Regions from separate parts of the Streptomyces sp. NPDC005266 genome, predicted to be linked through region 3. Evidence: riboswitches for the same ligand, from Rfam matches in the RefSeq annotation. Region 3 holds a riboswitch; each other region holds the start of a gene.
The links. Region 3 has a riboswitch for thiamine pyrophosphate ahead of thiO (glycine oxidase ThiO). Riboswitches for the same ligand answer to the same signal wherever they lie in the genome.
Positions count from the first base shown of each region.

Region 1: linked by a shared signal. The riboswitch ahead of ABZU99_RS26970 (thiamine ABC transporter substrate-binding protein) and the one ahead of thiO (glycine oxidase ThiO) in region 3 are both predicted to bind thiamine pyrophosphate.
Region 2: linked by a shared signal. The riboswitch ahead of thiC (phosphomethylpyrimidine synthase ThiC) and the one ahead of thiO (glycine oxidase ThiO) in region 3 are both predicted to bind thiamine pyrophosphate.

Region 1 covers NZ_JBEXHC010000019.1:63,272-73,646, forward strand. Annotated here, with positions in the region: gene ABZU99_RS26960 (ABC transporter ATP-binding protein) at 1-527, opposite strand, end outside; gene ABZU99_RS26965 (iron ABC transporter permease) at 528-2,141, opposite strand; gene ABZU99_RS26970 (thiamine ABC transporter substrate-binding protein) at 2,228-3,301, opposite strand; TPP riboswitch at 3,297-3,401, opposite strand; gene rlmN (23S rRNA (adenine(2503)-C(2))-methyltransferase RlmN) at 3,459-4,604, opposite strand; gene ABZU99_RS26980 (phosphatidate cytidylyltransferase) at 4,676-5,857, opposite strand; gene frr (ribosome recycling factor) at 5,857-6,414, opposite strand; gene pyrH (UMP kinase) at 6,520-7,302, opposite strand; gene tsf (translation elongation factor Ts) at 7,458-8,294, opposite strand; gene rpsB (30S ribosomal protein S2) at 8,393-9,349, opposite strand; gene ABZU99_RS27005 (M23 family metallopeptidase) at 9,664-10,375, shown strand, end outside.
Region 2 covers NZ_JBEXHC010000012.1:92,210-102,584, reverse strand. Annotated here, with positions in the region: gene ABZU99_RS21900 (YibE/F family protein) at 1-962, opposite strand, end outside; TPP riboswitch at 1,032-1,148, shown strand; gene thiC (phosphomethylpyrimidine synthase ThiC) at 1,141-2,904, shown strand; gene ABZU99_RS21890 (TIGR03086 family metal-binding protein) at 3,295-3,837, shown strand; gene ABZU99_RS21885 (hypothetical protein) at 3,834-4,718, opposite strand; gene ABZU99_RS21880 (metallophosphoesterase) at 4,908-6,086, opposite strand; gene ABZU99_RS21875 (LacI family DNA-binding transcriptional regulator) at 6,304-7,404, opposite strand; gene hisC (histidinol-phosphate transaminase) at 7,809-8,888, shown strand; gene ABZU99_RS21865 (cytochrome ubiquinol oxidase subunit I) at 9,092-10,375, shown strand, end outside.
Region 3 covers NZ_JBEXHC010000005.1:291,353-301,727, forward strand. Annotated here, with positions in the region: gene ABZU99_RS12525 (hypothetical protein) at 1-465, opposite strand, end outside; gene metF (methylenetetrahydrofolate reductase [NAD(P)H]) at 507-1,424, opposite strand; gene thiE (thiamine phosphate synthase) at 2,161-2,811, opposite strand; gene ABZU99_RS12540 (Rv2175c family DNA-binding protein) at 2,924-3,289, opposite strand; gene ABZU99_RS12545 (FAD-dependent oxidoreductase) at 3,394-4,656, opposite strand; TPP riboswitch at 4,834-4,945, shown strand; gene thiO (glycine oxidase ThiO) at 4,943-6,178, shown strand; gene thiS (sulfur carrier protein ThiS) at 6,175-6,393, shown strand; gene ABZU99_RS12560 (thiazole synthase) at 6,401-7,246, shown strand; gene ABZU99_RS12565 (SRPBCC domain-containing protein) at 7,451-7,903, shown strand; gene pknB (Stk1 family PASTA domain-containing Ser/Thr kinase) at 8,000-9,919, shown strand; gene ABZU99_RS12575 (maleylpyruvate isomerase family mycothiol-dependent enzyme) at 9,935-10,375, opposite strand, start outside.

The DNA.
Region 1 (10,375 bases), on a different contig from region 3:
AGTTCCACGACGAGCCGCTCCCGCAGGCCCCGGTCGAGCTGGCCCAGCGGCTCGTCCAGCATCAGCACCCTGGGCTGCGGGGCCAGCGCGCGGGCGAGCGCCACGCGCTGCTGCTCACCGCCGGAGAGGGACGCGACGGACCGCCGCTGGGCGCCCGGCAGCCCGACCAGTTCCAGCACTTCGGCGACCGTACGGTCCGCCTCCGCGCGCCCCACCTTGCGCATCCGCAGCCCGAAGGCGACGTTGCCGCCCACATCCCGCTGCGGGAAGAGCTGATGATCCTGGAACATGAGCCCCACCCCGCGCCGATGGGTGGGCACCCCGCTCTGGTCGCGGCCCGCGAGCCACACCCGCCCGGCGTCGGCACGCTGCAGTCCGGCCACCACGCGCAGCATCGTGGACTTGCCGCTGCCGCTCGGCCCCAGCACGCACACCGTCTCGTGCTCGTCGACCTCCAGGTCCACGGCGTCCAGCGCATCGCGCCGGCCGAACCTGACCGACACGTCGTCCAGTCGCAGCAGCGTCATTCAGAACTCCCCGGAACGGTCGGTGCGGATGCGCTCCAGCGCCAGCAGGGACCCGGCGCAGACCAGCATCAGGATCGTGCTCAGCGCCATCGCCTGCCCGTAGTTGAGCTGTCCGGCGCGGCCCAGGAAGCGGGCGACGGCCACCGGCAGGGTCGGATGGTCGGGCCGCGCGATGAACACCGTCGCCCCGAACTCGCCCAGCGAGACGGCGAACGCGAACCCCGCCGCGACCGCCAGCGCCCGCCCCACCAGCGGCAGATCCACCTCCCGCCAGACGCGCAGCGGGGACGCCCCGAGCACGGCCGCGGCCTCGCGCAGCCGGTGGTCCACGGCCCGCAGGACGGGCAGCATGGTCCGTACGACGAAGGGCACGCCGACCAGGGCCTGAGCCAGCGGCACCAGGACCCAGGAAGCGCGCAGATCCAGCGGGGGTTCGTCGAGCGCGATGAGAAAGCCGAAGCCGACGGTGACGGCGGAGGTGCCGAGCGGCAGCATCAGAAGCGCGTCGAAGCCCCGCACCAGCCTGCCGGCCCCGCGGGTCAGCGCGGCGGCGGCCAGACCGCCCACGACGAGCGCGAAGAGGGTGGCGACGGCGGCATACCGCAGGGAGTTCCCGATGGCATCCACGGGGGCCACGTAGAAGGTCCCGCCGCTGTCGGCCGCGGACCGGAGCGCCCGGTAGTACGTGAGACCGTAGCCGTCCGGGGCGGCGAGCGAGCGCTCCACCAGCACCGCGAGTGGAGTGACGATCAGCAGCACGACGACGGCCAGCACGCCCCACAGCAGCGCCCACTGCGCCGGGCCCTGCGGGCGGCGCGCCGTCCGCTCGGGGGCGACGAGCCGCAGGGCGCTCTCCCGGCGCCGTACGGTCCACGCGTGCAGGGCGAGGACGGCCGCGACCGCCGCGAACTGAATGACGGTGAGCACGGCGGCCGTCGGCAGGTCGAGCAGTTGCGCGGTCTGCCGGTAGATCGCCACCTCCAGCGTGGCGTAGCGCGGACCGCCCAGGATCTGGATCACGCCGAAGGAGGTGAAGGTGAACAGGAAGACCATCAGGGACGCGGCGGCCACGGCGGGGGCGAGGGCGGGCAGCGTCACCCGGCGCCAGGCCGCGAGACGGCCGGCGCCGAGCACCCGGGCCGCCTCCTCCTGGCGTGGGTCGAGCTGGGCCCACAGCCCGCCGACGGTCCGCACCACGACCGCGTAGTTGAAGAAGACATGGGCGAGGAGGATCGCCCAGACGGTTGTGTCGAGCCGTACGCCCCACAGCTCGTCCAGCACCCCGCCGCGCCCGAGCAGCGCCAGGAACGCGGAACCGGCGACCACGGTCGGCAGCACGAAGGGCACGGTCACCACCGCGCGCAGCAGCCGCTTGCCGGGGAAGGCGAAGCGGGCGAAGACATACGCGCCGGGCAGCGCCACCGCGAGGGTCAGGGCGGTCGAGGCGGCCGCCTGCCAGCCGGTGAACCAGAGGATGTCCCGCGTCGCCGGATCGCTCACCACCTCGGCGATCCGGCCGAGCCGCCACCGGTCGCCGACGCGCAGCCCCCGGGTGACGATGGCGGCCACGGGATAGGCGAAGAAGATCGCGAAGAAGGCGAGGGGCACGGCCATCAGGGCAAGCCGCGGCGCGGCGCCGCGAAGGCCGTTCCTCTCGTCCTTATGGCTGTCGTCGGCCGCCTTACGGTTCTCGCCGGGCTCTACAGAACGAGCGAGGACCATGCCTTGACCCACGGCTCACGGTTCTTGGCGATCTTCTGCGGTGCGAGGGTGGCCGAGTCGGCGATCTTCACCCCGTACCGGGTGAAGAGCTCGGGCAGCTTCGCGTCCTCGCGCGCCGGGTTGACGTACATGTTCAGCGGCACGTCCTCCTGGAACCGCTTGCTCAGCAGGAAGTCCAGCAGGGCCTTGCCGCCCTTGGTGTTCCCCGCGCCGTTCAGCAGCCCGGCGAACTCGACCTGCCGGAAGCAGGTCCCGCTCGCCACCCCGGTCGGGGCCTTCGCCGGCTTGGCCTTCGCGTCGGCCACCTCGGCGGGCGGGCTGGAGGCGTACGAGACGACGAGCGGCCGGTCGCCCTTGCCGCCACCGGCCGAGCCGGAGAAGCGGTCGTAGTACGCCTGCTCCCAGCCGTCGACGACCTCGACGCCGTTGGCCCGCAGCTTCTTCCAGTAGCTCTTCCAGCCGTCGTCGCCGTACTTGGCGGCGGTGGCGAGGAGGAAGCCGAGGCCGGGCGACGAGGTGGCCGCGTTCTCGGTGACCAGGAGATTCTTGTAGGCGGGCTTGGTCAGATCGTCGAGGGTCCTGGGCGGCGTCAGCTTCTTGTCGGCGAAGTACTTCCGGTCGTAGTTGACGCAGATGTCGCCGAAGTCGACCGGAGTCACGCGGTGCTTCGCCCGGTCGAGCTGGAGGGCGGCCGGGACCTTGTCCAGGCCCTTGGCCCGGTACGGGGTGAACAGGCCGTTGTCGAGCGCGCGGGAGAGCAGGGTGTTGTCGACACCGAAGAACACATCGCCCTGCGGGTGGTCCTTCGACAGGATCGCCTGGTTGACGGCCGCCCCGGCGTCACCACCGGCCTGCACCCGCACCTTGTAGCCGGTCTCCTTGGTGAACTCCTTGAGTACGGCCTTGGAGGCCGCGAAGGAGTCATGCGTGACCAGGGTGACGGTCTTGGAGCCCGAGGCGCCCTTGGAGTCCTCGCCACAGGCGACGAGGACGGAGAGGCCGAGTGAGCCGAGGAGGGCGGTCGCTATGGCACGCCGAAGGTGGCTGTTCATGGTGATGCTGACTCCCTACGCCGGTATGACCCGGATCAGGTCCGAGGGTCTGCGGCCGTGCCGCACTCTCAGCGCTTCGTGCGCTCCCCTGTCGGAATGTTCACTTGTACGACGATCGCAGGACGCAATGACGCCCAGGCACCGTATCAGCCGGTCCTCAGCGCTCCGAGGCCGCCAGCTGTCCGCACGCCCCGTCGATCTCCTGCCCCCGGGTGTCCCGGACGGTCACCGGCACCCCGTGCGCCTCCAGGGCCGCCACGAACGCCTTCTCGTCCTGCGGCCGGGACGCGGTCCATTTCGAGCCGGGCGTGGGGTTGAGCGGGATGAGGTTGACATGAACCCGATGACCCTTGAGCAGCCGGCCGAGGAGATCGGCGCGCCAGGCCTGATCGTTGATGTCCCTGATCAGGGCGTACTCGATGGAGATGCGGCGGCCGGACTTCTCCGCGTACTCCCACGCGGCATCCAGGACCTCGCGCACCTTCCAGCGGGTGTTGACCGGGACGAGGGTGTCGCGCAGCTCGTCGTCGGGCGCGTGCAGTGACACCGCGAGCCGGCACTTGAAGCCCTCGTCCGCGAACCGCAGCATCGCCGGGACCAGCCCCACGGTCGAGACGGTGATACCGCGCTGGGACAGGCCCAGCCCGTCGGGCTCGGGGTCGGTGAGCCGGCGGATGGCGCCGACGACGCGGCTGTAGTTGGCCAGCGGCTCGCCCATGCCCATGAAGACGATGTTGGACAGCCGCGCGGGACCACCGGGGCCGCGTTTCCCATCGGGGGACGACCCCCCAGACCCCCCGAATTCCCCGTCCCGCAGCGCCCGCATCCCGTCGACGATCTGGTGCACGATCTCGGCGGTCGACAGATTGCGGTCCAGACCCGCCTGGCCCGTGGCGCAGAACGGGCAGTTCATCCCGCAGCCGGCCTGAGAGCTGATGCACATGGTGACCCGGTCCGGGTAGCGCATCAGGACGGACTCCACCAGCGTGCCGTCGAAGAGCCGCCACAGGGTCTTGCGGGTCGTGTCGTCGTCACAGCTGAGGTGCCGCACCACACTCATCAGCTCCGGCAGCAGCTCGGCCGCCAGCCTCTCCCGCGCGGCCGCCGGGATGTCGGTCCACTGGGCGGGGTCGTCGGCATAGCGGGCGAAGTAGTGACGCGACACCTGACCGGCCCGGAAGGGCTTCTCCCCCAGTGCGGCGACGGCCTCGCGGCGCTGCTCGGGGGTGAGGTCGGCGAGATGCCGCGGGGGCTTCTTGGCCCCACGCGGCACGGCGAAAGTCAGTTCTCCGGGCTTAGGCATGGTCCACCCAGTGTCGCAGACGTGCGAAGGGCCCCGTGCCAGGAGCGGCACGGGGCCCCGGAGGGCGGTCGTCAGCCGCCTACGAAGATCACGAGCAGCAGCCACACCACGGGCGCGGTGGGCAGCAGCGAGTCGAGCCGGTCCATGATCCCGCCATGGCCGGGGAGCAGCTTGCCCATGTCCTTGATGCCGAGATCCCGCTTGATCATGGACTCGCCGAGGTCGCCGAGCGTCGCGCTGACCGCGACCGCGAGGCCGAGCAGCAGCCCCTGCCACCACAGGCCGTCCTTGATCAGGTACTGCATGCACAGCGCGCCCGCGACCATCGCGAAGGCCACCGCGCCCAACAACCCCTCGCGGGTCTTGCCGGGGCTGATGCGCGGCGCGAGCGGGTGCTTGCCGAAACGCCAGCCGACCGCATACGCCCCGGTGTCACTGACCACGGTCAGCAGCAGGAAGGTGAGCACCCGCTGCGGGCCGTCCGGGGTGTCGAGCATGAGCGCCACGAACGTGGCGAGGAACGGCACGTAGAAGGCGGCGAAGACGCCCGCCGTGACGTCCCGGAGGTAGTCGTCGGGCGGCTCGGTCATCCGCCACACCAGCACCGCGAGCGCGGTGAGCGAGACCGCCACCACCGCACCCTGCGCACCGCGCACATAGCCGGCGACGACCATGGCGACGCCGCCGACGGCGAGCGGCACCAGCGGGACCCGGATGTTCTTGCACTCGGCCAGCCGCGAGGTCAGCTCCCACAGCCCGACGACCACCGCGACCGCTATCACGCCGATGAACACCGGCTTGTAGATGAAGAGCGAGGCGACGATGACCACGCCGAGGCCGACGCCCACCCCTATCGCGGCGCGCAGATTGCGCCCGGCGCTCTTCTTCACCCCCTGTCCGCCGCCGTTGCCGCGCGCGCCGTCTCCGCTCATGGGGTCGGCCGACGGGGGGTCGGGGGGCGTCGGCGGGCGCCCGGCGGGCTGCCGGGGGCCGGGCTGCGGCGCCCGCTCGTCGCGGAACAGGGGGCCGCCCAGCGGGGCGGCCCCCCGGTCACGGTCGGCCGCATCGCCGGAGCCGCCGCCGGCGTGAGGCACGGTGGGCATGGGCCGAGTCTGCGCCGCCTCGTCCAACGTGTGTGCGGGACCCGCCGACGAAGGGGGCACCTCCCAGCCGTAGCCGGGCGAGGTGCCCTGATCGCCCGGTCCCCACACTCCGGCGCTCGGCGGTGGGGCCCCCCAGGAAGACTCGTTCATCAGACCTCGAGCAGCTCGGCTTCCTTGTGCTTGAGCAGCTCATCCACCTGCGCGACATACTTCGCGGTGGTGTCGTCGAGCTCCTTCTCGGCGCGGCGGCCCTCGTCCTCGCCGACCTCGCCGTCCTTGATGAGCTTGTCGATGGACTCCTTGGCCTTGCGCCGGACGCTGCGGATCGAGATCTTCGCGTCCTCGCCCTTGCTCTTGGCGACCTTGATGAATTCCTTGCGGCGCTGCTCGGTGAGCTCGGGGAACACCACTCGGATGATGTTTCCGTCGTTGCTCGGGTTGACACCCAGGTCCGAGTCGCGGATCGCCTGCTCGATATTGCGGAGCGCGCTCTTGTCGAACGGCGTGACCACGGCCATCCGCGGCTCCGGCACCGAGAACGACGCCAGCTGGTTGATCGGCGTCAGCGCACCGTAGTAGTCCGCCACGATCTTGTTGAACATCGCCGGGTGCGCACGCCCGGTGCGGATCGCGGCGAAGTCCTCCTTGGCGACCACAACGGCCTTCTCCATCTTCTCCTCGGCCTCGAGGAGGATCTCTTCGATCACCACTTGCTCCTGGTGTTATCCGTAAGCAGAGCCTCGCCCCTGCGTGCGTCCATCTCCTGCACGGTGTCCGACCGGCAGGCCGTTGTCCATCCCCCGTTCGAGCCGTCAGGCCCGGGAGCCCTGGTCGCTCACGAGAGTGCCGATCTTCTCACCCTTCACCGCACGCGCGATATTTCCTTCGGCGAGGAGCTCGAAGACAAGGATGGGGAGCTTGTTGTCCCGGCAGAGGGTGATCGCGGTGGCGTCGGCGACCTTGAGGTCGCGGGTGATCACCTCGCCGTACTCCAGGGCGTCGAACTTCACGGCGTCCGGATTCCGGGCGGGGTCGGAGTCGTAGACCCCGTCCACGCCGTTCTTGCCCATGAGCAGGGCCTCGGCGTCGATCTCCAGGGCGCGCTGGGCGGCGGTGGTGTCCGTGGAGAAGTACGGCATGCCCATGCCCGCGCCGAAGATGACCACGCGCCCCTTCTCCAGGTGGCGCACCGCGCGCAGCGGAATGTACGGCTCCGCGACCTGGCCCATGGTGATGGCGGTCTGGACCCGGGAGTCGATGCCCTCCTTCTCCAGGAAGTCCTGGAGCGCGAGGCAGTTCATGACCGTGCCGAGCATGCCCATGTAGTCCGAGCGCGCCCGGTCCATGCCGCGCTGCTGCAGCTCGGCCCCGCGGAAGAAGTTGCCGCCGCCGATGACGATGGCGATCTCGGCGCCGTCCCTGACCACGGCGGCGACCTCGCGGGCGATGGCGTGCACGACGTCGGGATCGACACCGAGTCCCCCGCCTCCGGCGAACGCCTCGCCGGACAGCTTCAGCAGGAAACGACCGTGTGGGGCTTTGCCCTGCGCGTTCTTGTCGTCGGCGGCCTGTTTGGCGTCCGCGCCCTGATTCATTGGAGATCTCCTCGTGCACATACGAAGAAGGCCATTGCCGGACGGGTCCTCGATCGACCTCTGCGGCAATGGCCTCCTCGTCACATCTGCGGCCGACCGGTTGACGGTTGGCTGCCTACGACCCTATCGGGGTCGCCGGTCATTCGCTGCTCGGCTCAGACGCCGACGCGGAAACGGGCGAAGCGCTTGAGCGAGACACCGGCCTCGTCCAGAACCTTCTGGACGGTCTTCTTGTTGTCCTTGGCGAATGCCTGGTCCACCAGGACATTCTCCTTGAAGAAGCCGGTCACACGACCCTCGACGATCTTCGGCAGGGCGGCCTCGGGCTTGCCCTCCTCGCGGGCGGTGGCCTCGGCGACCCGACGCTCGTTCTCGACCGTCTCGGCCGGAATGTCGTCGCGGCTCAGGAACTTCGGCGCGAAGGCGGCGATGTGCTGCGCGACGTCCTTGGCGACCTCGGCGTTCTCCTTGTCCAGCTCGACCAGGACGCCGACCTGCGGCGGCAGGTCCGGGCTGGTGCGGTGCATGTACGTGGCGACGTAGGCACCGGAGAAGTGCGCGAAGCGGTCCAGGACGATCTTCTCGCCGAGGGTCGCGTTGGCCTCGTCCACGAACGCCTGGACGGTCTTGCCGGCCTCGATCTCGGAGGAGAGCAGCGCCTCCAGGTCGGCCGGGGCCGCCTTGAGGGCGTGGGCGGCGATGGCGTCGGCGACGGCCACGAACTTGTCGCCCTTGGCCACGAAGTCGGTCTCGCACTTCAGCTCGACCAGCACACCGGAGGCCTTGTCGTCGGTGATGACGGAGACGACGGCGCCGTTCTCGGCGGTGCGGCTCTCGCGCTTGGCCACACCCTTCTGGCCCTTGACGCGCACGATCTCTACGGCCTTGTCGACGTTGCCCTCGGCCTCGTCCAGCGCCTTCTTGCAGTCCAACATGCCGGCGCCGGTGAGCTCACGGAGCTTCTTGACGTCAGCGGCGGTGAAGTTCGCCATGATCTGTGAATCTCTTCTCGAAAGTCGAAAGCTCTACGGGTGAACGGCGAGGGCGGCGCCACCGCACCGTCCCCCGCCGTTGTACACCGTCTGAGTGGTCAGCTCTGCTCGGCGGCCGGGGCCTCGGTGAGCTTCTCGGCCTCGGCGGCCGGGGCCTCGGCGGGCTTCTCGGCCTCAGCAGCCGGGGCCTCGGCGGGCTTCTCGGCCTCAGCAGCCGGGGCCTCGGCGGGCTTCTCCGCGGCGGCCTCGGCCGGCTTGGCCTCGGACTCGTCGGCCTTCTTCTCACCCTCGAGCAGGTCGCGCTCCCACTCGGCGAGCGGCTCGCCGGCGGCCTTGTCGGCCTTCTCGTCGCCGGTGGCGACGCCGGAGCGGGCGATGAGGCCCTCGGCGACGGCGTCGGCGATCACGCGGGTGAGCAGGGTGACGGAGCGGATCGCGTCATCGTTGCCGGGGATCTTGTAGTCGACCTCGTCCGGGTCGCAGTTGGTGTCGAGGATCGCGACAACCGGGATGCGGAGCTTGCGCGCCTCACCGACGGCGATGTGCTCCTTCTTGGTGTCCACGATCCATACGGCGCTCGGCACCTTCTGCATCTCGCGGATACCGCCGAGGGTCTTCTCCAGCTTGGCCTTCTCACGGGAGAGGACCAGGAGCTCCTTCTTGGTGAGGCCGGAGGCGGCCACATCCTCGAAGTCGATCTGCTCGAGCTCCTTCAGGCGCTGGAGGCGCTTGTAGACGGTCGAGAAGTTGGTGAGCATGCCGCCCAGCCAGCGCTGGTTGACGTACGGCATGCCGACGCGGGTCGCCTGCTCGGCGATGGCCTCCTGCGCCTGCTTCTTGGTACCGACGAACATGATGGAGCCGCCGTGGGCGACGGTCTCCTTGACGAACTCGTAGGCGCGGTCGATGTACGACAGCGACTGGAGCAGGTCGATGATGTAGATGCCGTTGCGCTCGGTGAAGATGAAGCGCTTCATCTTCGGGTTCCAGCGGCGGGTCTGGTGCCCGAAGTGGACGCCGCTCTCCAGCAGCTCCCGCATCGTGACGACGGCCATGGCCGTACTCCTTGAAGTACTCGGTTTCGCGGTGACCGGGCGGCCGCCGCGCCTGACGCCCCGGCGCGCCTGCCACGAACGGGTGCCCTTGAGGGGCTCGTCCGAGGACCGAGGGGCGCGGCCACCGTGCTGTCCGATGAGCCATCGGGCGTCGGTGGCGGGGCGTGCGAAGTCGATCCGGTGACCCGGATCGCCATAAGAAGTGTACGGGACCGGTGCGGTGCCGGGTGACGGCGATATCCACAACCCGTGAGTAGTACCCAGATCCCGTCCATGATCCACCTGAATCGGCGTACCGGGCCACGGTGGACCTCATGCGATGGCTTCTGGTGTGGTGGGCGCTTGCCCTGTGCGTGTCGACGGTACCGGCCCTGGTGGCCGGCCCGGCCCCGGCTGTGGCGGCCCCGGCCCCGGGTTCGGGTTCGGGTTCGGGTTCGGGTTCGGCCTCGGGCCCGGCTTCGGCCGGTGCCCGTGCCTGGCCGGTGGACGGTGCGCCGGGCGCGGCGCGGCCGGCCGTGCTGAGGAGGTGGCAGCCGCCACCCGTGCCCTGGGCGGCGGGGCATCGCGGGGTCGATCTGGCGGCGCGCCCGGGAGGGCGGGTGCGGGCGGCGGCCGCGGGGCGGGTGAGCTTCGCGGGAGCGGTCGCCGGCCGTGGGGTGCTGGTCATCGAGGTGTCCGGAAGCGGGGAGCCGGCACTGCGGACCACCTATGAGCCGGTGCGCGCGACGGTGGCCAAGGGGGATCGGGTGACCGCCGGGCAGGTGGTGGGCGTGGTGCAGCCGGGCCCCTTCCACTGTTCGGACGGCTGTCTGCACTGGGGGCTGCGCCGCGCGGACCGCTATCTCGACCCTCTGTCGCTGCTGCCGCCGTCGATGCTCCGGGGCGGCCCCTCCCGGCTGCTGCCGGTACTCGGCGTCCCCGACGCTCCCACCGCCGCGGCGGTGATCGCTCCCGCCGGATGGACAGAACTGGCTCCGGCCGCGGCACTGGCGACCGCCTCCGCCTGGGCCCGGGCCCGGTTGCGCC
Region 2 (10,375 bases), on a different contig from region 3:
CGGATCTCGATATTCGGATAGAGACCGTGCACCAGACCGGTCTGGTCGTCGGTGTTGCCGGTCAGGCTGGCCCACCCGATGAACACCGAGCCGAGCACGCCGATCAGCAGCAGCGAGACCAGCGTGCCGAGCACGGCGACGGACGTACGGGCCGTCAGCCCATGGCACATATAGAGCGCGAGCAGCATGATCGCGCTGCCCCCGACGACCGCGACCATCAGCGGATTCGAGCCCTGGAGTATCGCCGGGAGGATGAACAGCGTCAGCACCCCGAAACTGATGGCCAGCGCCACCAGCGCGAAGACCCCGCGCAGCCGCCCGACCGCCACGACGGCGAGTGCGAACAGCCCGGCGAGCAGCGCCATCGGCATCGACCGGTCGACGTCGGAGACCGAGTACTGGAGGTTCTTGGGGGCCTTGGGCGCGTACGCCAGCTTCAGCTCCTGGCCGACGCTGAAGTGGCGTGAGGCGTTGGGCTGCACGATTTCGGGGAAGGTGCGGCCTTTGTCCTTGCCCGAGGTGACCTCGATGGTGGTCTTCTCGCAGATGCTTTTCCTGCCGTCGGGGCCGGCCTGTCCGCCCGGTCCGCCGGGGCCGCCCGAGCCGGGGGGCTGCGCGGCGTTCTGCCCCGGCTCGCTCGGCTGCTGCGGTATGGCGTTGACGTCGGCGCAGTTGACCCCCTCGACCTTCACGACCCGTCCGGCGACGGTCTGCTGGTCGAAGCCGAGCCCGGAGCGCTCTTGCGCCTTGTGCTCGGGGCCGCCCGGCCACAGCACGATCAGCCCGGCGACGACGGCCGCCGCGAACGGGATGAGCACCGCTCCGACGACCTTGCGGAGACGGGCGGAGGCGGGCGCGGCCGGGCCATGGCCGTGGGAATGGCCGTGGCTGTGGGTGTGGCCGTCTGCCCCCGGGGTGCGGTCCTGCTCGGGCGGATGATGGTCCTGCGATGTCCGGGTCACGGTCGCATCATCGCAAGAGCGCTGGGCCCCCTGTTCAGGGACGCCGGAAAACCGTTAGCGTGGGGGCGCCTTTGCAATCGCGGGAGCTCGGAGCACCGGGCTGAGAGGGCGCTGACGCGACAGCTGCGCCGACCGCTGAACCTGTTACCGGGTAATGCCGGCGTAGGGAGTGGGTCTCATGACTCAGCAGGATGCACACATGCGCGAAAACGCCGCCGAATTCGGCTGGCATAAGGGATATGTCACGGGTTCGCGCCCGGACATCCAGGTTCCGGTTCGCCGGGTGCACCTCACCAACGGCCGGGATGTGACGCTGTACGACACCTCCGGCCCGTACACCGACCCCAACATCGAGACGGACGTCCGCCGTGGCCTCGCGCCGCTGCGGCAGAACTGGATCACCGCCCGCGGCGACACCGAGGAATACGCGGGCCGCCCGGTCCGCCCCGAGGACGACGGCGTCAAGCACACCGCGCCGCGCGGCGGGCTGCGCAACCTCGACGCGGTCTTCCCCGGCCGCCCGCGCCAGCCGCGCCGGGGCCGCGACGGCGCCGCCGTCACCCAACTCGCGTACGCCCGAAGGGGCGAGATCACGGCCGAGATGGAGTACGTGGCGCTCCGCGAGAACGTCTCCCCCGAGGTCGTCCGCGAGGAGATCGCGGCGGGCCGGGCCGTTCTCCCGGCCAACGTCAACCACCCGGAGATCGAGCCGATGATCATCGGCAAGCGATTCCTGGTGAAGGTGAACGCCAACATCGGCAACTCCGCCGTCACCTCCTCCATCGAGGAAGAGGTCGAGAAGATGACCTGGGCCACCCGCTGGGGCGCCGACACGGTCATGGACCTCTCCACCGGCCGCAACATCCACACCACCCGCGAGTGGGTGCTGCGCAACTCCCCGGTCCCCATCGGCACCGTGCCGCTCTACCAGGCGCTGGAGAAGGTCGACGGCAAGGCCGAGGAGCTGACCTGGGAGATCTACAAGGACACCGTCATCGAACAGGCCGAGCAGGGCGTCGACTACATGACGGTCCACGCGGGCGTCCGGCTCCCGTACGTCCCGCTGACCGCCCGCCGCAAGACCGGCATCGTCTCGCGCGGCGGCTCGATCATGGCCGCCTGGTGCCTGGCCCACCACAAGGAATCCTTCCTCTATACGCACTTCGAGGAGCTGTGCGAGATCCTCGCGGCGTACGACGTCACCTACTCGCTGGGTGACGGGCTGCGCCCCGGATCGATCGCCGATGCCAACGACGAGGCGCAGTTCGCGGAGCTGCGCACGCTCGGCGAGCTCAACCGCGTCGCCAAGGAGCACGGCGTCCAGACGATGATCGAAGGCCCGGGGCATGTCCCGATGCACAAGATCAAGGAGAATGTCGACCTTCAGCAGGAGATCTGCGAGGAGGCCCCCTTCTACACCCTCGGGCCCCTCACCACCGATATCGCCCCCGCCTACGACCACATCACCTCGGGCATCGGCGCGGCGATGATCGCCTGGTGGGGCACGGCGATGCTCTGCTACGTCACCCCCAAGGAACACCTCGGCCTGCCCGACCGCGACGACGTCAAGACCGGCGTGATCACCTACAAGATCGCCGCCCACGCGGCCGACCTGGCCAAGGGCCACCCCGACGCCCAGGCCTGGGACGACGCCCTCTCCGACGCGCGCTTCGAATTCCGCTGGGAGGACCAGTTCAACCTGGCCCTCGACCCGGACACGGCCCGCTCGTACCACGACGAGACGCTCCCGGCGGAGCCGGCCAAGACGGCGCACTTCTGCTCCATGTGCGGGCCGAAGTTCTGCTCGATGAAGATCTCGCAGGACATCCGCCGCCAGCACGGCGGCGCGATGGACGCGGCGGAAGCCGAGGCCGGAATGGCCGAGAAGTCGAAGGAGTTCGCGGCGGCGGGCAACCGGGTGTATCTGCCCATCGCGGACTAGCCCTCGCCGCCTTGTCCCGCGCTGACCGGCCCCGGCCTTTGCCGGGGCCGGTCAAGCGATGTCCCTCCGTCACGCGGCGGCCGGCCGGCTGACGACCGCCTCGGCGACCGCCCTGTCGGACGGCTGCTCGACGCGGGCTCCCGTGGCCGCGTAGACGAAGTCGTTGACCTCCATGGCATCGCGCCGGGCGGCTCGGCCGGCGGCGTGTTGTGTTCGCGCATGTGCGCATCACCTCCGCCACGGACGGTAAACATGTTGATGGGTAAAATCCCCCGGAAAGGCGGAAGTTCGCTCGATGGATGGGGAATGGATCATTCCGCTGGCAAGTCATCCAGCTCACCCTCCGCCTCATCGGAGGGGTGGGACAGTGATCGATCTCTGGAGCAGCCCATGGACAACTGTCAGGCACTGCGCATAGCCAACGGGCACTTCTCCGAACTCCTCCGTGGCATGGGGGACGACGGTTGGGAGCTGGCCACTCCGTGCAGTGAGTGGAACGTCCGGGATCTGGTGGGGCATGTGATCGCGGGGCATGCCCATCTGGTGTCCGCGCTGACGGGCGACGAGGTCACGCCCGGGCCGGGCGACACGTTCGACGCGTGGGCGGCGCGGGCGCAGGAGGCTGCGGGAGGGCCGGGGGTGTTGGAGCGGACGGTGCGGAACAAGGTGTTCGGGGAGCTGAGCGGGGACGCGGCCGTGCGGGTTCGCTGGAGCGATGCGTATGTGCACGTATGGGATCTGTCGCAGGCCCTCGGCGCGGAGTTCACGCCGGACCAGGCGCTGGCCGAGGTGATGCTGGAATGGCTGGAGCCGCTGGGGCCGGGGATCAGCGCGACGGGGCAGTTCAAGGCTGTCCCCGACCCGGGGCCCGGGGCGGACGCCTTCGCCCGGGTGCTGGCGCTCACCGGGCGGGAGGCGTCCCACGGGGTCTAATCGGGCTGGTGTTCCGGGCCGCCGTAGTCGGGGCTGGTGAAGTCCGGGCTGCTGTATCGGGGGCGGGCCCTGGGGCCCTCGCCGTCGGTGCTGAAGCCGGGGCGGGTGTAGCCCAGGTGCGGGGTGCGCCCCATGGTCTCGGACCGTCCCGGGACGTACGTCGGGGAGGCGGCCGGGGCGGAGGCCGGGGCCGGGGTTGCGGGGGCCGCCGGGTTGGCCAGGGCCTCGCGCAGGAAGGGCAGCACCCCCCGTTCCAGCAGGGTCTGGCGCCAGATCTCTCTGGCGCGGTCCGTTTCCTCGAGCTGTTCGCTGTGGGCCCCGCCCCGGATCGCGCTGGAGCCGTTGCGCAGCGCGGTGAGGAGGAGGCCGATGGCGGCGATCAGGATGCCCATGGCGGTGAGTGCGGCGAAGAACCAGCCCGCGGTGATCATCGGCTGGGCGATGGACGGGGCGGGGTCCAGGGCGTTCAGGACGTAGCCGACGAGGAGGAAGATGATGGCGGCGGTCCCGGCGAGCACCGGGGCAAGCACCGCGAGCATGGCCACGAGCCCGGCCCCGGCGGCGTTCTGCATCGCGTCGGCGAGCCCCATCGGGCCGTCCGTGTGCTCGCCGCCGCCCCCGTCGCTGTCACCGACGAGGGGCTGCAGTGGGGAGGGCTCACGCAGCTTGGCGCGGGCGTTCACGTAGTCCTGGTATTCGGCGGCCGCGCATGCCGATATGGCGGCCGAGGCGCTGAGCGCCATGGTGCGCAGCTGCTCGGCGCTGAGCCGCTGCCCTATGCCGTTGAGGCCCGGGCGACGGTCGGCGTTACGCAGCGCGTCGTCGAGAACTCGCTCGAACTCCGGGCGGTCCTCGGTCAGCAGGTGCGGAGCGCTTTTCATGGTGCATCCCCCGATGCTCCGTAGGGCCTTGATGCCGGCTTCACCGGGCAGTCGGGCGGAAACGGAGGAGAGCCTGCGACGGATAAGCCGATGGTAGAGCGGATCCGGCACGGGGTGACAGCGAGTTTCGCGAATTGCTCCCGCCCCGGTGAAACTGTCTACCTGCCCCTGACAGCGCCTGCTGAATCCTCAGACACCCAAGGGAAGTTGGACGACCAGCAGCTTTCCGGCCATGGTGACGCCGCCGTCCATGGCCACCGCGAGATTGTCCGCGTAGACGTGCGGGCCCTCGACCGCTGGGGCCCCACCGTCCTCGCCGTCCTCGGAGCCGACTTCGCCCAGCAGATACGGGATGGGGCTGTGGCCGTGGACGATGCGCTCTCCGCCGTAGGCGTCGAGCAATTCGCGGACCGCCAGCGGCCCGGAGTCCTCGTCGCGGAAGGCGAAGCGCTTGGTCAATTTGCGGAACAGATCCCAGCACTCGTCGGCGTCGGCGCGCTGCAGGGTTTCGGTCACGGTGTCGTTGACGGCCTCGATCGAGTCGCCGTACTCCAGATAGGCGGTGGTGTCGGAGTGCACGAGCAGATGCCCGTCCTCCTCGGCCATCGCGTCCAGCCGTGACATCCACTGCAGATGATGGTCCTCCAGCCGCTCCATGTCGGTGCGCTGGCCGCCGTTGAGCAGCCAGGCGGCCTGGAAGGAGGCGGTGCCGGCGCCGGAGTTGACCGGTGTGTCGCCGAACCGCTTGGCGCCGATCAGCAGCAGTTCGTGGTTGCCCATCAGCGCCTTGCAGTAGCCGCCCGCGGCGGCGGCCTCGGCGGAGAGCTGCATGACGAGGTCGATGACGCCGATGCCGTCCGGGCCGCGGTCGGTGAAGTCGCCGAGGAACCAGAGCCGGGCGTTGCCCGCGGACCAATTGCCCTTGGCGTCGATGAGCCCCTGGGCCGCGAGCGCCTCGCGCAGCTCCTCGTAGTAGCCGTGGACGTCGCCCACCACGTACAGCGGGCCGGGGCCCTCGCCCTCGGCGAGCGGCCCGTGCTCGGGCTCGGGCTCGGGAACCGGGGTGAGCGCGACGGTCGCGCGGTCCTGTGGGGGGACGAGCGGGGTGTCCGGGACGGTGTGGCCCGGGCCCATGACGGGGAGTCGTTCGGTCGGGGTGTAGCCGGGGGGCAGGGGCTCGGGCACGGTCGGGACGGGCTCGGGCCCGGGCCCGGCGGGCGCGGGTGGCTCGGGCGTCGGCGGCAGGGACGAGGGCGCGGGGGTGCCGGCCGGGGTGGACGCCCCGTACGTGGGCACGGGCGGGATCGCCGCCATGGTCCCTGCCGTGGCTTCCAGACCGGCCCCCTGAGTCATCGACCCCTCCACCATCGCGCCGCCGTGCCACCTTGTGGACCTTGCCTGGTCGACGGCGGTCCACGGTGTCGTCCGCCCATCATAGGAATGACCGTGAGGGCTTGTGACGCACCAGGGTGCCGTCAATCCGTGCGTGGTCCTGCTTGGACGGTCTTTTATCCCGGATTGGCCCGGAAGGGGAAGCCCATCGGCTTCAGGTCCTCCTCCGGTCATCCTTGACTCACTCTCAGGGTCAGCCTCCGGTGCGGCTGCGCGGGGCGCTGACCGTCGTCCGCGGCGGACGGCGCTGGGACGACGTCCGCACCATCAATTCGGTGGGTATGACCTGCTCGACCGGGTGGTCGGGGTCAAGCCCCTCGATGGCGTCGATGAGCAACTGTACGACCGCGGTGCCGATCCTGCGGGGTTTGAGCGAGAGGGTGGTGATGGGCGGCTCGGTGGTGCGGTAGACCGTCGACTCGCTGCAGCACACCAGCAGCAGGTCCTCGGGGACCCGCAGCCTGTAGCGGCGCGCGGCGGCGAGCAGATCCGTGCCGTTGGGGTCGAAGAGCCCGTAGACCGCGTCGGGGCGGTCGGGGCGGGCGAGCAACCGGTCGGCGGCGACGGCCCCGGCGCAGGGGTCGTGCGCCGGGTACGCCTCGTAGACCGGATCCTGGCCCACCATCTCGCACCAGCGCAGATACGCGGTGGTGGACAGCCGGGTGTAGGTGTCGGTGGAGGTCCCGGTGAGCAGCCCGATGCGGCGGGCGCCGGCCTCGGCGAGATGGTCGAGCAGGCCGAGCACGGCCGCCTCGTGATCGTTGTCGACCCAGGCGGTGACGGGGAGGGTGCCGGCCGGGCGGCCGTCGCTGACCACCGGGATGCCCTGGCGGAGCAGCTCTGCCACGACCGGATCGTGATCGGACGGGTCGATGACGACGGTGCCGTCCAGGGCGACGTTTGACCACACGTCGTGACGGGAGGTGGCGGGGAGGATGACGAGGGCGTAGCCGCGGGCGAGCGCGGCGGAGGTCGCGGCGCGCGCCATTTCGGCGAAATAGGCGAACTCGGTGAAGGTGAAAGGTTCATCCCCGTACGTGGTCACGGTCAGGCCGATGAGGCCGGACTTGCCGGTACGGAGGGTACGGGCCGCTGCGGATGGGCGGTAGCCCAGCCGCTCGGCGACCTCGCGGACATGGCGGCGGGTGGCATCCGGGAGCCGTCCCTTGCCGTTGAGCGCGTCGGAGACGGTCGTGATGGAGACCCCGGCGGCGGCGGCCACGTCCCGGATGCCCGCCCGCCCTAACCGGCGGCCGGCCGACCGGCTCACCTGGTGCTTCCCTGCTGCTGTCATGGCCAGCCGATAGTAGGGCTCGGGCGGGCGGTCTGCGCGATTCCGCCATCGGTATTCGGAAGGCACGTTTCTGCATGAACGCTCTCGCCAATTCCCTTGGAAGCGAAGACAGTTGGCGGGCCCAAAGGGGCCTCTTCTCGCCTCTGTCATATCCACGCCTGCTGATTGGTCGAGGTCTCGAAGAGGTCTCAACTCACCTGCACGGGTGATGCGCGCCACGGCGCTCGCCACCGGCGCGCGCCAAAACGCGGGGCGCTCCCCCCGGGGGGTACGCGGGCTCGGGCGGCGGGTAAGCGGGCCGTCCCGGCGGGTACGCCAGGCCGGGGAATCCTCATAAGGTGTGCAGTATTGCCGTGTGCGACCACTGCGCACGGTAGGACGGGAAGGGTCGAGGAGGACTGTCGGTGACCGAGAAGAGCCCCAAGCTGCGTGCCGCGCTGGACGGCGTTCCGACGTACAAGCCCGGCAAGCCCGCCGCCGCGGGCGGCCCCACGGCCTTCAAGCTGTCCTCCAACGAGAACCCCTATCCGCCGCTGGCCGGGGTGCTGGAGACCGTCGCGAACGCCGCCGCCTCCTTCAACCGCTACCCCGACCTCGCCTGCACCGCGCTGATCGCCGAGCTCGCCCGCCGCTTCGATGTGCCGCTGGAGCATCTGGCCACCGGAACCGGCTCGGTCGGCGTCGCCCAGCAGCTGGTCCAGTCCACGGCCGGACCGGGCGACGAGGTGATCTACGCCTGGAGGTCCTTCGAGGCATATCCGATCATCACTCAGATCGCCGGGGCGACGCCGGTCCAGATTCCGCTGACCGCTACCGAGACGCACGACCTGGACGCGATGGCGGACGCGATCACGGATCGCACCCGGCTGATTTTCGTCTGTAATCCCAACAACCCGACGAGCACCGTGGTGCGCCGGGCGGAGCTGGAGCGGTTCCTGGACCGGGTGCCGGCCGATGTGCTGGTGGTGCTGGACGAGGCGTACATCGAGTTCATCCGGGACGAGGCGGTCCCCAATGGGATCGACCTCTACCGGGACCGGCCGAACGTCTGTGTGCTGCGCACCTTCTCCAAGGCGTACGGCCTGGCCGGGCTGCGGGTCGGCTTCGCGATCGCCCATGAGCCGGTCGCGGCGGCGCTGCGCAAGACCGCGGTGCCCTTCGGCGTCAGCCGGCTCGCCCAGGACGCGGCGGTCGCCTCGCTACGCAGTGAGGATGCGCTGCGTGAGCGGGTGGACGCGCTGGTGGCCGAGCGGTCGCGGGTGTGGGCGGCGCTGACCGGGCAGGGCTGGACGGTCCCGGACTCGCAGGCGAACTTCGTGTGGCTGCGGCTCGGGGAGCGTACGGCCGACTTCGCCGCCGAGTGCGAGACGGCGGGCGTGGTGGTGCGTCCGTTCCCGGGTGAGGGAGTGCGCGTCACGGTCGGCGAGCGGGAGGCGAACGACATCTTCCTGGAGGTCGCCGAGGAGTTCCGCAAGGAGCTGTGAGCGCGCTGCGGCCGGAGCCCCCGGGCGCCGTCGGGGGCCCTGCGGGGGCGCTTGTCAAGGCGCGAAGGGTAACCAGACGTACCCCTTCGCCCCCTACCCCCCGTGGGCAGGGGGCGAAGGCATGTGCGTATCATTGCTTGTGAATGTGAATACGTTCACAAGCTCGCCTCCGGGGCGCAGGCAAGACCGTAAGGAGAGTTCACGTGAATCTGGCTCTGGCGCCGGAAACGCTGGCGCGGTGGCAGTTCGGAATCACGACCGTCTACCACTTCCTCTTCGTTCCGCTCACGATCTCTCTTGCCGCCATCACCGCCGGTCTGGAAACCGCCTGGGTCCGCACGGGCAAGGAGAAGTACTTCCACGCCACCAAGTTCTGGGGCAAGCTCTTCCTGATCAATATCGCGATGGGAGTCGTCACCGGCATCGTGCAGGAGTTCCAGTTCGGAATGAACTGGTCGGACTACTCCCGCTTCGTCGGTGATGTCTTCGGCGCCCCGCTCGCGATGGAGGCGCTGCTCGCCTTCTTCTTCGAGTCCACCTTCATCGGTCTGTGGATCTTCGGCTGGGACAAGCTGCCCAAGAAGATCCACTGTGCCTGCATCTGGATCGTGTCGCTCGGCACCATCCTGTCGTCGTACTTCATCCTGGCCGCCAACTCCTGGATGCAGCATCCGACCGGCTACACGATCGACAAGGCCACCGGAAAGGCCCAGCTCACCGACATATGGGCGGTGCTCACCCAGAACACCACCCTGGTCGTGGTCTTCCACACGCTCACTGCGGCCTTCCTCACCGGCGCCGCCTTCATCGTCGGCATCTCCTCCTTCCATCTGTGGCGGGCCAAGCGCCGGGCGGATCGCGGCGGGGAACTGGGCGAGCGGCGGAAGAAGCAGATCGGCGCGATGCGGGCCTCGCTGCGGGTGGGCCTGGTCGTCGCCGTGATCGCGGGGCTGGGGACCGCGATCAGCGGTGACCAGCTCGGCAAGGTGATGTTCGAACAGCAGCCGATGAAGATGGCAGCGGCGGAGGCGCTGTGGGACACCCAGGCGCCCGCGCCCTTCTCCGTCTTCGCCGTCGGAGACGTCAGCAAGGGCCACAACAGCGTCGAGCTGGAGATCCCCACGGCGCTGTCCTTCCTCGCGCACAGCAACTTCAGCGACGCCGTCCCCGGGATCAACGACGTCGCCCAGCAGGAGGCGGCCGCCTACGGCGGTCAGCCCGAGGACTACATCCCCAGCATCTTCATGACCTTCTGGGGCTTCCGGCTGATGATCGGCTTCGGTATGACCTCGTTCGTCGCCGGACTCATCGGGCTGTGGACGACGCGGCGCCGGCGATGGCTCGCGCCCGCCTTCCGCACCGGCGAGCACGAGGTCCCGCGGCTGATGGTCACCGCGCAGCGCGAGATGAGCCCCCTGCTCACCACGTGGTCCTGGCGGATCGGGATCCTCACCATGGGGTTCCCGCTGATCGCCAACTCCTTCGGC
Region 3 (10,375 bases):
GTAGGCGCCGGGAGCGGGGGTGAACGGGGACGGCTCCTCGTAGACGCCGTACTCGCCGGTGTCGTCAGGCAACGGCTGCGGCTGGTACGTGAGCGGCTCGGCCGGCTTGACCGGCACCGCCTCCAGGTCCGATACCTGGAGGATCGGCTCCGGGTCCGGCTCGGGCGACAGGGCGTCCTTGTCATCGCGCTCACCGCGCAGCCCCGGCAGCCCGCCGCGCAGCGCCCAGCCGGCGGCGAAGCCGCGCCGGAAGGAGAGGGTCACATACGTCTGGCCGACCGCGAAGGCGGCGGCGCCGATCCCGATCACCACCACGGATGGGATCAGCACCCCGACGACCACACCCAGAAAGCCGACGAACGCCAGCAGCCTCCAGCGCAGCCGCGCCTTGTATTGCAGGAGCACCTCACCCAGCAACCACAGCGCGACGACGCCGAAAGCGATATAGAGGACCGTCCAGCCCATGCCCGCCCCTCACTCGTGCGGCCGCCTGTCGGCTGCCGTCGTCAGGACCGCTGATGCAGTCCCAGATTTTCGTAGATCTCCAGCGTCGCCGGGGAGTGGTTCAAGGTAATGAAGTGAAGCCCGGGGATCTCCTCGGCCATCAACCGCGCGCACAGCTCCGTCGCGTAGTCGATCCCGATCGAGCGTACAGCCGCCGGGTCATCCTTGACCGCCAGGATCCGCTCCGCGAGCTCGGGCGGGAAGGCGGCGTTGCTGAGCTGTGCGAACCGCTCGATCTGCTTGACGTTGGTGACCGGCATGATCTCAGGGATGATCGGCGTCGTACAGCCCGTGGCGGCGACCCGGTCCCGCAGGCGCAGATAGTCCTCCGGGCAGAAGAACATCTGCGTGATGGCGAAGTCGGCGCCCGCGCGGCACTTGTCGACGAAGTGACGGATGTCGGTGTCCCAGTCCGTCGAACGCGGGTGCATCTCGGGGAACGCGGCGACGCCGACGCAGAAGTCTCCCGACTCCTTGATCAGCCGGACCAGCTCGGCGGCGTAGGTGACCCCGTCCGGGTGCCGGACCCATTCGCCCATCGGATCGCCCGGCGGATCGCCGCGCAGCGCGAGCATGTTCCGGATTCCGGCGTCGGCGTACTGGCCGATGATGTTGCGCAGGTCGGCCCGGGAGTGGTTGACCGCGGTCAGATGGGCGACGGGCGTGAGCGTGGTGTCCGTCGCGATGCGCTCGGTGGCGCGCACGGTGCCCTCACGGGAGGAGCCGCCGGCGCCGTACGTCACGGAGACGAAGGTCGGCGAGACGGCTTCCAACCGACGGATGGCGTTCCACAGCGTGCGCTCGCCCTTCGCCGTCTTCGGGGCGAAGAATTCGAAGGAATACGACTGCTCGCCCGATGCGAGTAGATCACGCACGGTTCGTGCGTGATCGGTCCTGGTGGAAGCGGTGCCTAGGGCCATACGGGCAGGTTATCCACCGGGGTGGGCCACGCCCACCCGGAGGCGGTGATATTGCCCTTTTGTCGCTTCCTTGTCCGTAGTGCGGACACCCGGGGACACCTGCGGTTCAACCTAACGGCCCCGTCCCGGCCAACCGGGACCGGGGCGCAGCCCCGGCTCCCAGGCCACCTGAGCTCGCCGAAGCGGGGCCCGAAGGGCACAGGCAGGCGGGGTCCGGGGCGGAGCCTCAGTCGGGGCCGGGTGCGGAAGCCCAGCCGGCATCCGGGGGCGGAAGCCCATGCCTTGCCGGAGCGCGCAGGCCCGGGCGGGGCCCGGTGCGCAGACCCGGGCAAGGGCCGGTCGCAGGCCAGGCAAGGGCCGGTCGCAGGCCAGGGCGGGGCCCGAAGGCCGCAGGCCCGGGCGGGGTCCGGGGCGGAGCCTCAGTCGGGGCCGGGGGCGGAAGCCCAGGCGGGGCCCGGTGCGCAGACCCGGGCAAGGCCCGGTACGCAGACCCGGGCAAGCGCCAGTGCGCAGGCCCGGCCAAGGCCCGAAGGCCGCAGGCCCGGGGCGGGGCCCGAAGGCCGCAGACCCGGGCGGGGTCCGGGGCGGAAGCCCAGGCGGGGCCCGGTGCGCAGACCCGGGCAACGCCCGAAGGCCGCAGACCGGGGCGGGGCCCGGTACGCAGACCCGGGCAAGGGCCAGTACGCAGGCCCGGGCGGGCCCGGTGCGCAGGCCCGGGCGGGGCCCGGGAGCCCGGTTACGAAGCGCGGATCCGCTTGGCCAGGGAGGCCGTCGCTTCCGCCGGGTCGTCGGCCTCCGTGATGGCGCGGACCACCACGACGCGGCGGGCGCCCGCGGCCAGGACCTCGTCCAGGTTGGACGCGTCGATGCCGCCGATCGCGAACCACGGGCGGGCGGGCCGCAGCGCCGCGGTGTAGCGGACCAGGGAGAGCCCCGGGGCGGGGCGGCCCGGCTTGGTGGGGGTGGGCCAGCAGGGGCCGGTGCAGAAGTAGTCGACGCCGGGCTCGACGGCCGCCGCGTCCACCTCCGCCTCCGTGTGCGTGGAGCGCCCGATCAGCGCCTCGTCGCCGAGGATCGCGCGCGCCGCGGGCACCGGCAGGTCGCCCTGGCCCAGATGGAGCACATCGGAGCCGATGGCGTGGGCCACATCGGCCCGGTCGTTGACGGCGAGGAGCTTGCCGTGCCGGCGGCAGGCGTCGGCGAAGACCGCGAGGTGCTCCAGCTCCTCGGCCGCCTCCATGCCCTTGTCCCGGAGCTGGACGATGTCCACCCCGGCGCCCAGGACGGCGTCGAGGAACCGCGGCAGGTCGCCCTGGCGCTTGCGGGCGTCGGTGCACAGGTAGAGCCGGGCGTCGGCCAGCTGTTCACGTGCGGTGGCGGCGGCCATGAGGTCGGCTTCCCCCCGGGTCGGCGGCATACGGGCCGGGCCGGATGATCCGGACCGGCCCGTACGCCTCGGTCGTTCAAGTACGAGTACGGGTGCGGGTGCGGGTGCGGCGTCAGACGGCCAGTGCCTGGGCCCGGCGCTTCACTTCCGTGCCGCGATTCTCGCGCAGGGCCTGCGCCGGGGTGCCGGGCAGGGTCGGGTCGGGGGTGAAGAGCCACTCCAGCATCTCTTCATCGCTGAAGCCGTCGTCCTTCAGAAGCGTCAAGGTCCCCACGAGGCCCTTGACGACCTTTCCGTCACCGATGAACTCCTCGGGCACCTGGAGCACCCGGTTTTCGCCACGGCGCACCGCGATCAGCTGGCCCTCCTTGACCAGCTGCCGGACGCGCGTCACTTCGACGCCCAGCCGTTCGGCGACGTCGGGGAGGGTGAGCCAGGCGGGGACGAGAGCATCGATCTTTGCGTCAATCTCGGTCACGGAACAAGCCTGCCATCCGGGACCGACAGTCGGTAGCCGGGTGTCCGCCGCGCGGGCCGTCCCGCCCGGGTCCCGGGACCACCGCCCCCGCCGTCACCGACCGGTCACAGAACGGCCGACTTCAGCGGCACCGAGGGGTCCGTGGCCCGTTCGCGGTCCAGCCGCGCCCCTCGTTCGATCAGCTTCCGTCCCTGGGCCAGATCGCGCGGACGGCCGACGGCCAGCAGGGCGACCAGGGCCCCCTCGCGCAGCCAGCACACCGACCACGCGGCGCCCGTCGGATCGCCGCGCCAGATCAGTTCGTCGGCCCCCGAGTGGTACCCCGCGTACTGCACGAACCGGCCGAACTGCTCCGACCAGAAATACGGCACCGGGTCGTAGACCGAACCGGGGTAGTGGGCGGCCGTCCGGCTCCCCACCACATTGGCCGCCACGGTCCGCGGCCCCTGCACCGCGTTGTCCCAGTGGTGCACCAGCAGCCGGGTCCCGTACCGGGTGGACGGGAAGGACGCGCAGTCGCCGACCGCGTAGACGTCCGGCACCGAGGTCCGCAGCCGCTCGTCGGCGGCCACGGACCGGTCCGTGGCCAGTTCGACGCCCGAGCCCGTCAGCCAGTCCGTGGCGGGCCGTGCCCCGATCCCGACGACCACCGCGCCCGCCCGCAGCCGGGTGCCGTCGCCGAGCAGCAGCCCGTTCTCGTCCACGGCGCTGACCGGCGCGCCGGTGACCAGCGTGGCGCCGTAGTCCGCGTACCAGTGGGCCATATAGCCGGCGACCTCGGCCGGGAGGGCGCCCGTCAGCGGCCGGTCCGCGGCCTCGACGACGGTCACGGCACAGCCTGCCTCGCGGGCCGCCGTCGCGAACTCCGCACCGATCCAGCCCGCCCCCACGACCACGATCTCGTGCTGCCGGGCGAGCACGGGGCGCAGCCGTTCCGCGTCGTCCAGGGTGCGCAGCAGATGGACGCCGGGCACGCCCTCGCTGCCGGGCAGCGGGATCGGCTCGGCCCCGGTGGCGATCACCAGGACGTCGTACGACACCGGCCCGGCCTCGGTCTCGACCACCCGCTCGTCCGTGCGCAGGCCGGTGACGGGGACGCCGAGCCGCAGCCCGATACCGAGCGCGGCGAAGTCCACATCGAACGCGGACCCCTCGGCCTTGCCGAGCAGGACGGCCTTGGACAGCGGCGGCCGGTCGTACGGCTGGTGGGGCTCCGCGCCCAGCAGGATGATTTCCCCCGCCCAGCCCTGCTCGCGCAGCGCGACGGCCGTCTGCACCCCCGCCATGCCGGCGCCGACGATCACCACCCGCTGCCCGCTGCCGACGCTGCTGCCGCCACCGCTGCCACCCGAGGACGCCGTCTTCATTGTCGTCGTCTCATCGCTCACACGATCACTGTATTGCGGCAGGTGGGGCGGACCGCAGAGCGCGTGACGAGATCTCGGGCACAGACCGACCGGCCGTACACCTGCCGTACACCGGCCGTACGGCAGGGGCCCGGGCCGCACTTTCCGCCCCTCGGGCCGCGTACTAGGGTGGCGGGACAGAGCACTCGCGGGAGCCCGGCGCACCGGGCTGAGAGGGAGGCTGGCCGGCCTCCGACCGTACGAACCTGATCCGGGTCATGCCGGCGAAGGGAGGGGCAGCGTGCCCGTGCACGCACCACACGGACGTGACGACACCCATGACGCCACCTATGACGCCCTGGTCATCGGGGGCGGCATCATCGGCCTGGTCACGGCCTGGCGGGCGGTCCAGCGGGGGCTGCGCACCGCCGTGGCCGACCCGGCGCCCGGCGGCGGAGCCGCCCAGGTCGCGGCCGGGATGCTGGCGGCCGTCACCGAGCTCCACTACGGCGAGCAGACGCTGCTCGGCCTCAATCTGGCCTCCGCGCGCCGCTATCCGGACTTCGTGGCAGAGCTGGAGGAGGCCAGCGGTAAGGACGTCGGCTACCGCGCCTGCGGCACGCTCGCCGTCGCGCTCGACGCCGACGACCGCGCCCATCTGCGGGAGCTCCACGCACTGCAGCAGCGGCACGGGCTGGAGTCGCAGTGGCTGACGGGGCGCGAATGCCGCCGTCTGGAGCCGATGCTCGCGCCCGGCGTACGCGGGGGGCTGCGCGTCGACGGCGACCACCAGGTCGATCCACGGCGGCTGGCGGCGGCGCTGCTTGTCGCGTGCGAGCGGGCCGGGGTCGTCTTCCACCGGGACCGGGCGGAGCGGCTGACGCTCGATGGCGACCGTAGTACGGGCGCCGAGCTGGCCGACGGGACGCGGCTGGCCGCCGAGCGGACCGTCCTGGCCGCCGGCAGCCTCAGCGGCCGCCTCGCGGGCGTCCCCGAGGCCGTCCTGCCGCCGGTACGGCCCGTCAAGGGCCAGGTGCTGCGACTGTCCGTGCCCGGCCCGTACGCGCCGTTCCTCTCCCGGACGGTACGGGCCATCGTGCGCGGCGGGCATGTCTATCTGGTCCCGCGTGAGAACGGCGAGTTGGTCGTCGGCGCGACGACCGAGGAGCTGGGCTGGGACACCACGGTCACCGCGGGCGGTGTGTACGAGCTGCTGCGCGACGCCCATGAGCTGGTGCCCGGCATCACCGAACTCCCCCTCGTCGAGACCCGCGCCGGGCTGCGCCCCGGCTCCCCCGACAACGCCCCGCTGCTCGGCCCGACCGCGCTCCCGGGGCTGCACCTGGCCACCGGCCACTACCGCAACGGCGTCCTTCTCACCCCCATCACGGGCGATGTCATGGCCGAGGCGCTGACCGGCGGAGAACTCCCGCCACACGCGCGGCCGTTCTCCCCGCACCGCTTCGCGGCCGAGCACCCGTCGCCCCCCGCCGGCCGCCCGTCGGCCCCCGCGCCCCTCGCCCCACAGGAGCAGCCCGTATGAGCGTCACCGCCCGGATGACCGTCTCCGTGAACGGGGAGCCCCGCCAGGTCCCCGACGGCACCACCCTCGACCGGCTCGTCGCGACCCTCACCCAGGCACCCTCCGGCGTCGCCGCCGCCGTCAACGAGACGGTGGTACCCCGCACCCAATGGCCCACGACCCCGCTCGGCGACGGCGATCGCGTCGAGGTCCTCACCGCGGTCCAAGGAGGCTGATCCCCTCATGACGCAGACCACAACGGCCGACGCCGCGACCACCACCGCTTCGCTGACCGCGCCCGATCCGCTGACCATCGCCGGGACCGAGTTCACCTCCCGCCTGATCATGGGCACGGGCGGCGCGCCCAGCCTGGAGATCCTGGAGCACTCGCTCCTCGCCTCCGGCACCGAGCTGACCACCGTCGCGATGCGGCGGCTCGACCCCACGGTGCGGGGCTCGGTGCTCTCCGTACTGGACCGGCACGGTATCCGGCCCCTGCCCAATACGGCGGGCTGTTTCACCGCCGGAGAGGCCGTCCTGACCGCCCGCCTCGCCCGCGAGGCCCTCGGCACGGACTGGGTGAAGCTGGAGGTCGTCGCGGACGAGCGCACCCTGCTCCCCGACCCCATCGAGCTCCTGGACGCCGCCGAGATCCTCGTCGACGACGGCTTCACCGTCCTGCCCTATACGAACGACGACCCGGTCCTGGCCCGCAAGCTCGAAGACGTCGGCTGCGCCGCGATCATGCCGCTGGGCTCCCCCATCGGCTCCGGACTGGGCATCCGCAATCCGCACAACTTCCAGCTGATCACCGAGCGGGCCACGGTGCCGGTGATCCTGGACGCGGGGGCGGGCACGGCCTCGGACGTCGCGCTCGCCATGGAGCTGGGGTGCGCGGCGGTGATGCTCGCCTCCGCCGTGACCCGGGCACAGGAGCCGGTGCTGATGGCGGGGGCGATGCGGAGTGCCGTGGAGGCGGGGCGGCTGGCGTACCGGGCGGGGCGGATCCCCCGCCGCCACTTCGCTCACGCGTCCACCCCGACCGAGGGCCTGCCGGCCCTCGACCCGGAGCGTCCGGCGTTCACCTAGCCGGATGGGCTCGCCGTCCTCGCCGGAGGCACCGGCTTGTCCTCGCCGGATGGGCTCGCTGCCCTCGCCGGAGGCACCGGCCCGTCCTCGCCGGAGGGGCTCGCTGCCCTCGCCGGAGGCACCGGCCTGTCCTCGCCAGAGGGGCCGGCTGCCCTCGCCGGATGGGCTGGACTTTCCCTACCGTGGGAGGCGGAGGTGGTCTCCATGCAGGTGGCCGACCGGATCGAGCGGGAGATCTACGTACGGGCGCCGCTGGACCGGGTGTGGCGGGTCCTGACCACGCCCGAGCACATCCGCTCCTGGTACGCCCCGGCCGGCTGCGAGATCGACCCGCACCCCGGCGGGACCCTCCGCTTCCGCTGGGATGAGCACGGAGAGTTCCACGGCAAGGTCGAGAGGGCGATCCCCGACACCCTCTTCCGCTTCCGGCTGGCCCATGAGCCCGATCACGCTCCGCAGGCTCCCGACCACGCCACCCTCGTCGAGTTTTCGCTCTCCTGGGAGGGCGAGGGCACCCGCCTCCGGCTCACCGAGAGCGGTATCCAGGCCCTGGCAGTCCCCGATGAGGCCAAGGCCAGGCATGCCTCGTCCGCCACCCTCGCCTGGACCTCCGCGCTGGAGGAGCTGGCCGCGATCGCCGCCGCGTCGCACAACTGACGCAACTGACGCACCGGTGTCACTGTTCGGTCGCAGTACCGGTCCCACCTGGGGCGGCCGGTCCTGCCCCGGGGCCATGGCTCGTAGACTGCCGTCGTGGATACGACCCTCCAGGACCCCCTCGTCGGGCAGGTGCTCGACGGCCGCTACCGCGTCGAGGCGCGCATCGCCGTGGGCGGGATGGCGACGGTCTACCGGACCGTCGACACCCGACTCGACCGCGTGCTCGCCCTGAAGGTGATGCACCAGAGCCTCGCGACCGACGCCGCCTTCGTCGAGCGCTTCATCCGCGAGGCCAAGTCCGTCGCCAGGCTCGCGCACGCCAACGTGGTCGGCGTCTACGACCAGGGGACGGACGGGCCGCACGTCTACCTCGCCATGGAGTACGTCGCGGGGTGCACGCTGCGTGATGTGCTGCGCGAGCGCGGCGCCCTGCAGCCGCGCGCCGCGCTGGACATCCTGGAGCCGGTGCTGGCCGCCCTGGGGGCGGCCCACCTCGCTGGGTTCGTGCACCGCGACATGAAGCCGGAGAACGTACTCATCGGGGACGACGGCCGGGTCAAGGTCGCCGACTTCGGGCTGGTCCGGGCGGTGGACACCAACACCAGCGCCTCCACCGGCACTGTCCTGGGCACCGTGTCGTATCTGGCGCCCGAGCAGATCGAGCACGGCACGGCCGACACCCGCGCGGATGTCTACGCGTGCGGCGTCGTGCTCTACGAGATGCTGACCGGCTCCAAGCCGCACGGCGGCAGCACCCCGGCGCAGGTCCTCTACCGGCACCTCAACGAGGACGTCCCGCCGCCGTCCGGCGCCGCGCCCGAGGTCGCCCCGGAGCTGGACGCGTTGGTCGTGTCCGCCACCGCGCGCGATGTGGAGCTGCGCCCCGCCGACGCCGTCGCGCTGCTCGGCCATGCCCGCGCGGCCCGTGCCGCGCTGACCGACGCGCAGCTGGACGCGATGCCGCCGCAGGCCAGGGAGGACGTCTCGGGCGGCTCGGAGGACCGTACGACGGTGATCCCGCGCCCCGCGACCGCCGCTGACCAGCAGCTGAACCACACCAGCCGGCTGGAGCTGCCCCCTGACCGCCCGGCGCCGCGGCGCACGGGGCGCACCGGGCGCCGCGGGCCGCGCCGCCCGGTGCTGCTGGTGGTGGCCGCCGTACTGCTGGTGCTCGGCATCGGCGCCGGGGTCTGGTACATCAACTCCGGGCAGTTCACCGAGGTGCCGCCGGTTCTGCGGAAGACCCAGGCGGAGGCGGAGAAGAAGCTGCACGGCGCCGGTCTGGAGGTGAAGGTCGTCTCGGAGTTCAGCGATGTCGTGCCCAAGGGCAAGGTCATCGATTCCAAGCCCGGCGCCGGTGAGCGCATCCGCGACACGGGCACCGTGACCATCCGGGTCTCCCAGGGTCCGCCCCGGGCCGAGGTGCCCAATGTGGTGGGCAGGCCGCTGGCCGAGGCGAAGCGGAAGATCGCGGACGCGGGTCTCTCGGTGGGCAAGGTGACGCGTAGCTTCAGCAGTGAGACGCCTCAGGGCACGGTACTGTCCACCAGCCCCGACTCCGGCTCCGTGCGCCGCCCGGACACCGCCGTGTCGATCGTCGTCAGCAAGGGCCGGCGGCTCGACATCCCCGATGTCGTGGGCGACTCGGTCGAGGAGGCCCGGTCCACGCTGCGTGACGGGGGCTTCAAGGTGAAGCTCGCGCAGCAGCGGGTGTTCTCGGAGGAGGACAAGGGCTCGATCGCCGAGCAGTCCCCCTCGGGCGGCCAGGGCGCCGAGGGCGACACGGTGACGCTGACGGTCTCCAAGGGCCGCCAGATGATCGAGGTGCCGGATGTCGAGGGCATGAGCGTGGACGACGCGAAGGCCGAGCTGGAGTCGGCGGGCTTCGAGGTCGACGTCGACAAGCCGCTGCTGTTCTCCGGGGACAAGGTGAAGGACCAGTCGGTGGACGCCGGGGAGAAGGCGCCCAAGGGGAGCACGATCACGATCAAGGTCAAGGGCGGCGTCTTCTGACGGGACGGGTCACCGTCACCCGAAGCTGACCCGCTCCAGCCAGAAGTCGAGCAGCTTCTCGTCGCCGAGGATCTCGATGTCCTCACCGCGGGCCGGGCGCCGCTTGTAGATGAGCAGCAGCAGCTCGGTCAGCGGTCCGCGCACCGCGACCGCCGCCTTCTCGTGTGCGCGGCGCCAGACGATGGCGTCGCCGGTGAGGTCGGCCACCCACTCCGCCGCCGCCTCGGGGGCGGTGTCGGTGGCGTGGAAGTGGAGAGTGCGGCCGGGGCCGAGCAGTTCGCGCATCCAGGGGTGGGTCTCGAAGTGCATCGGCAGTGAGCCGAGCTCCATCCACTCGTCGAGGGCGTCGAGGGCGACCTCCTGGTCGACGGTGTACTCGGCGCCGAGCGCCAGCGTCGCGTCGGCCCGGTGGACGACCGTCTCGTGGGTGAAGCGGCGCGCGTAGAAGTCCGTGGC